3 regions of the Pseudoalteromonas sp. SG41-1 genome follow, and region 1 is predicted to be linked to each of the others. Evidence: predicted binding sites of a transcription regulator. Region 1 holds the regulator's gene; each other region holds the start of a gene.
The links. The regulator LexA, encoded in region 1, represses DNA repair genes until DNA is damaged. The targets are predictions, from matches to a motif close to TACTGTATNNNNATACAGTA.

Region 1 (3,291 bases):
GTCAAATGCTTGCATAGCGGTACCTGGGCGACCATGAAGCACTACATCAATATGATCTTTAATATCTCCTAATACTACCGGACTGCCTTTGAGCGCCGGGAAAACCCCCGGTAAGCCCATACCTGTTGGTTGGTGACACGCAGCGCAACTGGCCATATAGACTTGCTCGCCGAGTGTCATTAATTCTTCTTTTGGTAATGTTTGATCTAATAATGCAGCATCAGCAATTGCAGCGTTTGCTTTTGCCTGCTTAGCTTCGCTCAGCCAGTTTGCAAATGCTTGCTCAGATTTAGCTTCAACCACCACAGGCATAAAGCCATGATCCTTTCCGCATAGTTCTGCACATTGCCCTCGATAAATGCCCTCTTCATTAATTCTGGTCCAAGTTTCATTGATAAACCCAGGGTTAGCATCTTTTTTCACTGCAAAATCAGGCACCCACCAAGAATGAATAACGTCGTCTGAGGTCATTAAAAATCGTACTTTTTGATTAATTGGCAACACCAAAGGTTTATCAACTTCAAGCAGGTAATTAGGGTTTTTATTTGCAAGATTAGTTATTTCATCTTGAGGTGTAGCAAGCATTGAATAAAACTCAACATCTTCACCCATGTACTCATAATGCCATTTCCATTGAGAACCAGTAATTTTAATCGTGAGATCAGCTTTACTAGCATCTTCCATTGCAATCAAAGTTTTTGTCGCAGGAATTGCCATACCAATTAAAATCACAAACGGGATTGCCGTCCAAAGGATTTCAACTTTAGTACTTTCATGAAATTGGGCTGGTTTTGCCCCTTTAGATTTACGGTGGTGGATCAGTGCCCAAAACATCACGGCGAACACGATGACCCCAATCACACAACATATAATAAATATTGTCATGTGCAGCTGATAAACATCATTACTTATATCTGTTACGCCCTTACGCATATTAAACTGGCTATTAGCCAATACTTGCTGCGGTAGAACAAACAATATAAGCCACAAGGTAGAGCTCAATTTACCCATGTGACGGCTCCTTTAAATGCTATTGCAAAACGCAAAGCGAAAAGGCGGCACAGCTTTATTCGCGCCAATTCGTTATTTTTTATTGTTACTGAATATTAACGCAACCCTAAATTATGCTATTGAGCAAAATTGTTAGACTTTTAAAGTAGCTGTTAACACAGTGTATTAACCAATTAGTTAAAAAATGAACAATTAGCAAGTTTTAAGAGCAATTAAATTCTTTTTTGGTGCATAAATAACAGCTAAAAATCAGCGCGTTATTTTGTAATTAGGGATAATATTAGAGGGCTAAAAGTAGCTGACAAGTAGATTTGATAGGGCTTAGGACGCTATAGCTAAGTATAAAATCTAGCCATTAAAGCGGTAAAAAATTAAATGCACCAAACTTCACCAATTTGGTGCAAAATACAGATCAAAAAATTTACATCCAATCAGCGTTGCGGATCACCCCAACAGCTAACCCTTCAATATTGAAAGATTCATGTTCAAGATCCACTTCAATCGGTGAAAATTCATCGTTTTCAGCATGTAAAAAAACTTTTTTACCTGCTTTTTCAAGGCGTTTTACTGTTACATCGTCATCAACACGGGCAACCACCACTTGGCCATTTTCAGCAACTTGAGTGCTGTGTACTGCCAATAAATCGCCATCCATAATACCAATGTCTTTCATACTCATGCCTTGCACACGCAGTAAAAAATCAGCAGCCGGTTTAAACAAGAGTGGATCTATTTTGCAATGACTTTCAACATGCTGCTCTGCCAAAATAGGCTCACCAGCGGCAACTCTGCCTATTAGAGGTAAACCAAGTTGTTCCGGCTCATCCTCTTCAACTAACTGAATACCTCGACTAGCACCGGGCTTCATTTTAATAACGCCCTTTTTCGCTAATGCCTTTAAATGTTCTTCCGCTGCATTAGCACTTTTAAAACCTAACGTTTGCGCAATCTCAGCACGGGTTGGCGGCATACCGGTATCTTTAATAAAAACTTTAATAAGTTCGAGAATTTGAGCTTGGCGATTCGTTAATGGGCGCATACAACTGGTTTTCCATACAGTACATTTAACTGTGAGTATATACAGTTATCTGAAAATCGCAAATATAAATTGGCTTAAAATCGCGCCGTTAATAACAAGCTCATACTATTTAAACCACTTCCAGAATCAAGCGCAGATCCAAGACCAAACTTTAATGCTACATGTTGATTAAACCAATATTGCGTTTGCAGTTCATAGTTGTCTTTTAGATTTTTCTGATTCCGAATATTGGCAACGACTCCCACTGACCATGCTTGATTTACATAATAAACCGCCTGCCCCTGCACATAACGATAACGCCCTGCCAATTGCTTTAGCTCTAAATCCCAACCTTGATTGCTAACTATATTTGTCCAACGAACATAAGGTGCATAAGTCCATTCAACCGCGACTCTTTCATTATCTTTGCCAAACCACATATCATGGCGCTCTAAGCGACTGTAATATACATTGAACCCTAGTTGTAACTGTTCATTCATTTGCTTACCAACAGCGGCACTCACTAAATAATCAGTATTTTGCCAATAGCTATTATCCTCACAGAGGCGCTGCGCGCTGGCACTAATAACTAATCCTGCGGGACCATAGATGGCAGCATCGGCATTTAAATAGCTAAAATCATCATTAGCAAACCCACCAATAGCATAATTATTGACTTGATTTAAATACGCTTTTAGCTCGTATGGACCAGTCAAAGATTCAAGATCTTGCGCAAAATATCGGTATCGTGCGCCTAAAAAAGATTCATCTAAACCAGCTAAATCGGTAAAACCAATATCGAGTTGATGTTGGGTACTAGCAACAGCCTGCGGCTGAGCAACAAGGCTCATCAATAATATTGCACCACATCCAAATACCTTTACTTTCATCCTTAAGATCCATTAACAGTTAGATAATATAGGTACATTTTATCTATTTTTATGATCTTAACTGTAGGAAAATGTTTAAAAGTGTAGACTGATTTAGTAAATAACTTAGTGAGGTAGACAGATGAGTATTTGGTATCAACCGATCACCCTAGCACAATGTAAGCAACTTGATGACGGCATAAGTGGTCAAGGCACATTGATGAAAACCATGGGCATTGAAATAAGTGAAATAGGCGATGATTATTTAGTAGCAACGATGCCCGCGATCCCAGCTCATCATAACCCTATGGGTATGGTGCATGGCGGCGCAAATGTTGTACTTGCAGAAACGGTGGCGAGTTATGCTGCAAACTTTGCTGTTGATTTTACAAA
Region 2 (3,291 bases), on a different contig from region 1:
TTTGTTGAGATGGGAACATGCCTTCTTCAACACCAACCATAAATACGAGTGGAAACTCTAAGCCTTTCGCTGAGTGCAACGTCATCATTTGCACTGCATCTTCATGTTCTTCAGCTTGGCCATCACCGGATTCCAGTGAGGTATAAGCCAAGAATCCTTGCAGTGGTGAGCTAAACTCTTCATCTTCCGGGAGTTCGTATTGGCCACAGGCGCTGATCAGCTCTTCTAAGTTTTCTACCCGAGCGCGGCCCTTTTCGCCTTTTTCTGCTTGATACATCGCCATTAAACCAGATGTTTGAATAGCGTATTTCGCTTGCTCTTCTAAAGTGAGATCACCAATTTTATCTTCAATATGTTCTACCAGCTCAACAAACTTAGTAACAACCGTTGCCGCACGTCCTGATAAATGTTGTTGTTCTACGATGGCTTTGGCGGCGTACCATAATGGCAATGATTCGCTACGCGCACAATCGCGAATATGGCTTAAGGTTTTATCGCCAATGCCACGAGCAGGAGTGTTAATCACTCGCTCAAATGCAGCATCATCCTGACGATTACCTACGAGCCGTAAATATGCCAGCGCATCTTTAATTTCCTGACGTTCAAAGAAGCGCATACCGCCGTAAATGCGGTACTTCAAGCCTTCTTGTAACATGGCTTCTTCAAGTACCCGCGATTGCGCGTTACTACGATATAAAATCGCCGCATCTTGTAGGGCATTACCAGCGTTTAACCAGCTGCGTAATTTGCTGCTTACAAAGCGCGCTTCGTCTAATTCGTTAAAAGCGGCATAAACAGAAATAGGTTCACCATCATTGCCATCAGTCCAGAGGCTTTTACCCATTCGGTCTGAGTTATTTTGAATAAGTGCATTAGACGCTTTTAGAATCGTGGCAGTAGAGCGATAGTTTTGTTCAAGGCGAATAGTTTCGGCTTTAAAATCGGTCAAAAAGCGCTTAATGTTTTCAATTTTAGCACCACGCCAACCGTAAATACTTTGGTCATCATCACCTACGATCATGATGCTGTTGGTATCGCCGGCTAATAATTTAAGCCATGCATATTGAATGGTGTTGGTATCTTGAAACTCGTCTACTAGCATATGGGCAAAACGTTGCTGGTAGTGACGTAGTAAGGTTGGATTATTTTTTAGTACTTCAAAACTACGTAATAAGATTTCGGCAAAATCAACTAATCCGGCTCGATCACATGCTTCTTGATAAGCGGTGTAAACTTTAAGCATCATTTGTTCGTTGATGTCGTAAGCTTGGATATCTTTGGGGCGCAGACCTTCATCTTTCTTGGCGCTGATATACCAGCCAAACTGTTTTGCAGGCCATTTTTTGTCATCAATATTCATGGCTTTTAATAAGCGTTTGATCATTCTAAGTTGATCATCAGAGTCTAAAATTTGAAACGCTTCTGGTAAGTTTGCTTCGCGATGGTGGGCGCGCAATATACGGTGTGATAAGCCATGGAAAGTACCAATCCACATACCACCTACTGGTGCTTGAAGGGCTTGTTCAACGCGCGTGCGCATTTCTTTAGCTGCTTTATTGGTAAAGGTTACTGCAAAAATACTATAAGCGGAGGCTTGCTCAACCTGCATTAACCATGCGATACGATGAACGAGTACTCGAGTTTTCCCAGAGCCTGCGCCAGCAAGCACCAGCATATTTTGGAGTGGGGCTGCAACTGCATCCCGTTGTTTATCATTTAAACCGTCGAGTAATTCTGAAACGTCCATCATCACGCCTTTTCAATCAATATTAAAAGCAGTATAACAGGTGTTTTTGTTAGGCTAAATAAAATACTGTTTTTATAACCAGTTAATTTAATACATAGTCTAAAGGCTTTAAAAACTTAATGATTCATTTATAGTCATTTTTTAGCTAAGCTAGATCAATGGTGTGAAGTGATATCGCCAATTTGACTTATATTTAGTAAAAATCACGATTTTAGCTAGTTCTTCGTATTACCGTTGATTTTAACATATTGATTTTTTAATAACTAAATAATTGGCATGAAGAATGTAAGTAGATAAGAATAAAATTAAATTAATAATTGAGGTTAACATGGCAGAGCAAGGTTCAGGCGGTAATGTTATCGCAGCGATTTGTAATATATTTTTCCCAGGTTTAGGGCAGTTAGTTCAAGGCCGGATCATGGCGGCAATTGGTTTCTTCCTAGCGTGGGTTATTAGTGGCGCGCTTATTTATGTTGCGATTGGTTTTATATTACTGCCGATCGTCTATATTTGGGCAATCATTGATGCCGCGCGGTTTAGATCTTATCGGTAGCTGTATCACTTCAAAGAATAGCGCTTTTTAGCGCTATTTTTGTCACTGGCTTTATTTATTCAGCACTGACTAGGGTATAATCCCGATCATTAGTTGTATTTAGGTAAAGTTATGGAATACCAATTTATACGCGATCCAATAAGTGGCTTGCGGATTAAAATTAGCAGTGAACATGCGGTTATTGGCCGTTGGTTAAATGAAGAGATCGGCAAAGACAAAATTGCTATGGTACAAGCTTTAATAGCCTCAGTATCAAGTAGTTTTGAGCCGTTAACGCTACAGGGCCAAGAAATTGATTTGATCTTAAATAAAGATGAAGCCATTTTTGAAGCCCATGCCTTGCACCAAGACTCTGAAGATTTATTTGCTTATCAAGATGATGAGCTTATGCTCGAGGAAAATGGTTTAAGTAGTGGCTGTGGTTTTGAAGATTTTGTTGATCTGATTAATTCATGGCAAGAATTTACTACAGGTAGGTAGCCGTCAGTTTTCAGTTAGCAAAATATCCTCGGGTGCCGCGTAATGAAATGCCCTTAGCTATATTGGCAATATTTGTGTTAGCGACCTCTGCGTATTAACCACAATCAGCACGTAGAATCGATTTCATCGAAGAGTATTTATCTGTATTATTAACTACAATTAAAAAATAGTAACCGGAAGAGATATGTCTGCCAATTTAAATAAACTAGTGGTGATGCTAGAAATGCAAAATGCCATGAACACCAAAGTTCATGATCAATGGTTTAGCCAAGGCTTTGAATGGTATCGCGCTATTTGGGTTGAATGCGCTGAAATGCTTGATCATTACGGTTGGAAATGGTGGAAAAAGCAAACTCCAGATACCGAGCAAGTTATTTTAGAATTGGTTGATATTTTTCACTTCGGTTTATCGTTACGCATTGATGGTGAGACCAGTTATTTAGATCTTGCTAAGCAGTTGGAACAACAGTTAAGTGCACCGCAACAAGCTGATGATTTCAAACAAACGTTA
Region 3 (3,291 bases), on a different contig from region 1:
TATAACAGCATTTTCAGCATGGGCAGTTGCTAGTATTTGGGGTTACTTAATTGCACGCCAACATATTGATATGCAAACGACAACCGATCCCTTTGCGTTTAGCTGCGAATTCGAGCCTAATTTTCCATTACCATTACATGAGTGGATGCCACATTTTTTTGCTGCGACAGGAGACTGTGGCAACATCGATTGGCAATTTGCAGGGTTAAGTATGCCAGCATGGATGGAGATCATTTTTGCGGTATTTACTCTGATACTGATAAGCGTTGTAGTAAGTCGTTTAATAATTAAAAAGTCGCTGTGATGATTGCATTATTTTCAAGTCAAGTAACGCAATTAAAATCGTTTAAAATACGTCAACGTCAGCAAATAATTGCGATTGCAGTGAGTATGTTAACTCCAATGCAAAAAATCAGTTTGCGTATTATAAAGCTGATTTTATTGATCCCAGTATTTCTATCATTAGCGTATATCGAAGGTTGGCTGTTACTTCCTGTATTACTGGTGGCTGGGTTAAGTTACCCGTTGTTAACCACCCCTGTTGAAATTCAATTCTCTAAACACTATTTGAGCAAGGCTATAAAGCAATTTGAACAGGGCGAATAATTCGCCCTGTAGTTTTTTAAAATGTAACTTTGCCATCCAGTTTAGCGACTAATTTATCGCCAATACCTTTCACCTGCGCTAGATCTGCAACAGACTTAAATTTGCCTTGCTCGGTACGGTAATCAACTATCGCTTGTGCTTTTGATTTACCAATACCTGGCAGCTGGGTAAGCTGCTCGACTGTTGCTTGATTAACATTGACTAACTGAACTTTACCCATACTTTCAGTAGCTTCGGTTTTAGTTACAGCGGCACCACTAGGCAATGATATAGCCAAGCCAAGCACTACGACTATTAAAGTTAAAAACTTCATGTTTCTCCTCCATGATGTCCATACGTGGACTCAATTAATAGTTGACTTTAATGCCTTCACTTTTGGACTACTTCCAAATAAAGTCATACTAAAAAAGTGCGACTATTTAAATAAAGTAAAGTTGTACCTCTTTGTCAAATCCTAATAGTAAAAAATAAAAATGTTCACTTGCAAAAAGACCAATAAACAATTACTGTACATAAAAACAGTAATCAATCAAGGTGAACTTGTTATTCACCAAGCAAATTGGCAGGAGAAATCATGGCTGTTGTTGTTAAATATGTTGTAGAGAGAAACGGAGTCGAGCGTATGACGTTTACTACTAAAAAAGAAGCTGACGCGTATGACAAAATGCTTGATATAGCAGAGTCGCTTGAGGTTATGCTTGAGAAAGTTGATGTACCACTAAGCGAACAACAAATCGAATCGCTCGCACTTGAGATTGCTAAAAGTAAAGACGACTTTATGAATGTACTTAAAGGCGGCAAAGAGGCAATACAGAAAGCACCAACGGCGAAAGTAAAAAAAGAAAATGTAGCGTCTATTAAAGCCAGCACTGATAAAGAAGCAAGCTAAAAAATCATAAGTTAACTAACTAAAAAAGGGCAATTAATTGCCCTTTTTTAGTTATAAAAATTACTACTCGTTATAGCCCTCGTTCAACTTCATCAAATAATTCGGTGATCTCTTTATTTGGTGGCGCTGTTGATAAGCTCACTGTAATGATTGCAATTGTTGCAAGTATAAAGCCCGGTATAATTTCATAAATGATACTGCTGAGACTCTCTCCATTTATGGTGATTGGCGCATATATCCAGATCAACACTGTCCCTGCACCCACAACCATACCACTGATCGCACCTTGTAGATTCATTCGCTTCCAATATAAACTAAGTAATACTAACGGGCCAAACGCAGCCCCAAAACCTGCCCACGCATTACTTACTAAATCTAAAATAGAACTGTCGCGGTCATAAGCCAAATAAATAGCAAATAATGCAACGAGTAGTACACTAATTCGACCAACTAAAACCAGCTCGGTTTGTGATGCATCACGGTTTAAATAAATTTTGTAGAAGTCTTCAGTCAAAGAGCTTGAACAAACCAATAACTGAGATGAAATAGTACTCATAATCGCAGCTAAAATAGCAGCAAGTAAAAAGCCGGCAATAAGTGGATGGAAAACCAATTCAGATAATACTAAAAATATCGTTTCTTTATCGTCAATCAACATTTGATTTTCGATCATGTAAGCAGCACCAAATAGTCCTGTTAACACTGCACCAATTGCTGATAAGGTCATCCACGACATACCAATACGACGCATAGTAGGCATATCTTTAACAGATCGTACTGACATAAAACGCACTATGATATGCGGTTGACCGAAATAACCTAAGCCCCATGCCATTGCAGAAATAATAGCGATGGTTGAACCGCCTGCAAACCAATCTAACATATTAAGAGAGTGGACTTCGCTCTCTTTCGGAGCGCTTAACAGCAAGTCATAACTGGCATTAGTAAGTGTGTCTAACACTGGCTGATCTAGCATCATATAAGTAACAACAGGTACAGCAAGTAGCGAGATGAACATGATGCAACCTTGCACAAAGTCAGTCAAACTCACAGCTAAGAAACCACCAAACAATGTATAAAGTACGACGACCCCGGTTGTCACATAAAGCCCCGTTTCGTAACTCATCTGAAATGAGTTTTCGAATAATTTACCGCCAGCGACAACGCCTGAAGAAGTATAAAGTGTGAAGAAAACGATGATCACGATTGCCGAAATTACACGTAATATATTTTTATTATCAGCAAAACGATTAGCAAAGTAATCAGGAATAGTAATCGAGTCATTCGCTTTCTCAGTATAGACACGCAGGCGTGGCGCTACTAAGAAGTAGTTTGCCCAAGCGCCAAGTACTAAGCCTATTGCAATCCAAACTTTACTTAAGCCAAATAGATACATAGCACCGGGTAAGCCCATAAGTAGCCAACCACTCATATCCGATGCACCGGCAGATAGAGCAGCTACAGCTGGTGATAAACTTCTGCCACCCAACATATAGCCCGACACATCGGCGGTAGACTGCTTATAAGCGTACAAGCCAATACCTAGCATTACGATAAAATACGCAGCTAAAGAAATAATCATTCCAGTTTCCAAACTCGCCTCCAACTCTGAAGTTAAAACCTGGCTTTTAATCCTAATAATGACTCATAAATCAATACTATATAAAGTCATTATTGGTGTAAAAACCAACCTAGAGCTTGACTATATCACGCAAAGGGTGAATAACTCCAATTACTAAGTTAACCTTACAATGATATAGGGTTAAGCGGTTTTACCTAATGGTTAATTATTTGAC

Region 2: the regulator LexA is predicted to act here: its motif matches at 1,812-1,831, upstream of uvrD (DNA helicase II).
Region 3: the regulator LexA is predicted to act here: its motif matches at 1,111-1,130, upstream of H5203_RS05715 (YebG family protein).

What each region holds. Positions count from the first base shown of each region.
Region 1 covers NZ_JACJFL010000021.1:21,641-24,931, forward strand. The annotation lists gene coxB (cytochrome c oxidase subunit II) at 1-1,011, opposite strand, end outside; gene lexA (transcriptional repressor LexA) at 1,433-2,050, opposite strand; gene H5203_RS12815 (hypothetical protein) at 2,125-2,919, opposite strand; gene H5203_RS12820 (PaaI family thioesterase) at 3,041-3,291, shown strand, end outside.
Region 2 covers NZ_JACJFL010000032.1:43,489-46,779, reverse strand. The annotation lists gene uvrD (DNA helicase II) at 1-1,747, opposite strand, end outside; gene H5203_RS15850 (hypothetical protein) at 2,076-2,300, shown strand; gene H5203_RS15845 (YacL family protein) at 2,412-2,780, shown strand; gene H5203_RS15840 (dUTP diphosphatase) at 2,965-3,291, shown strand, end outside.
Region 3 covers NZ_JACJFL010000005.1:110,566-113,856, reverse strand. The annotation lists gene dsbB (disulfide bond formation protein DsbB) at 1-304, shown strand, start outside; gene H5203_RS05725 (DUF6170 family protein) at 304-606, shown strand; gene H5203_RS05720 (ComEA family DNA-binding protein) at 623-919, opposite strand; gene H5203_RS05715 (YebG family protein) at 1,181-1,495, shown strand; gene putP (sodium/proline symporter PutP) at 1,566-3,077, opposite strand.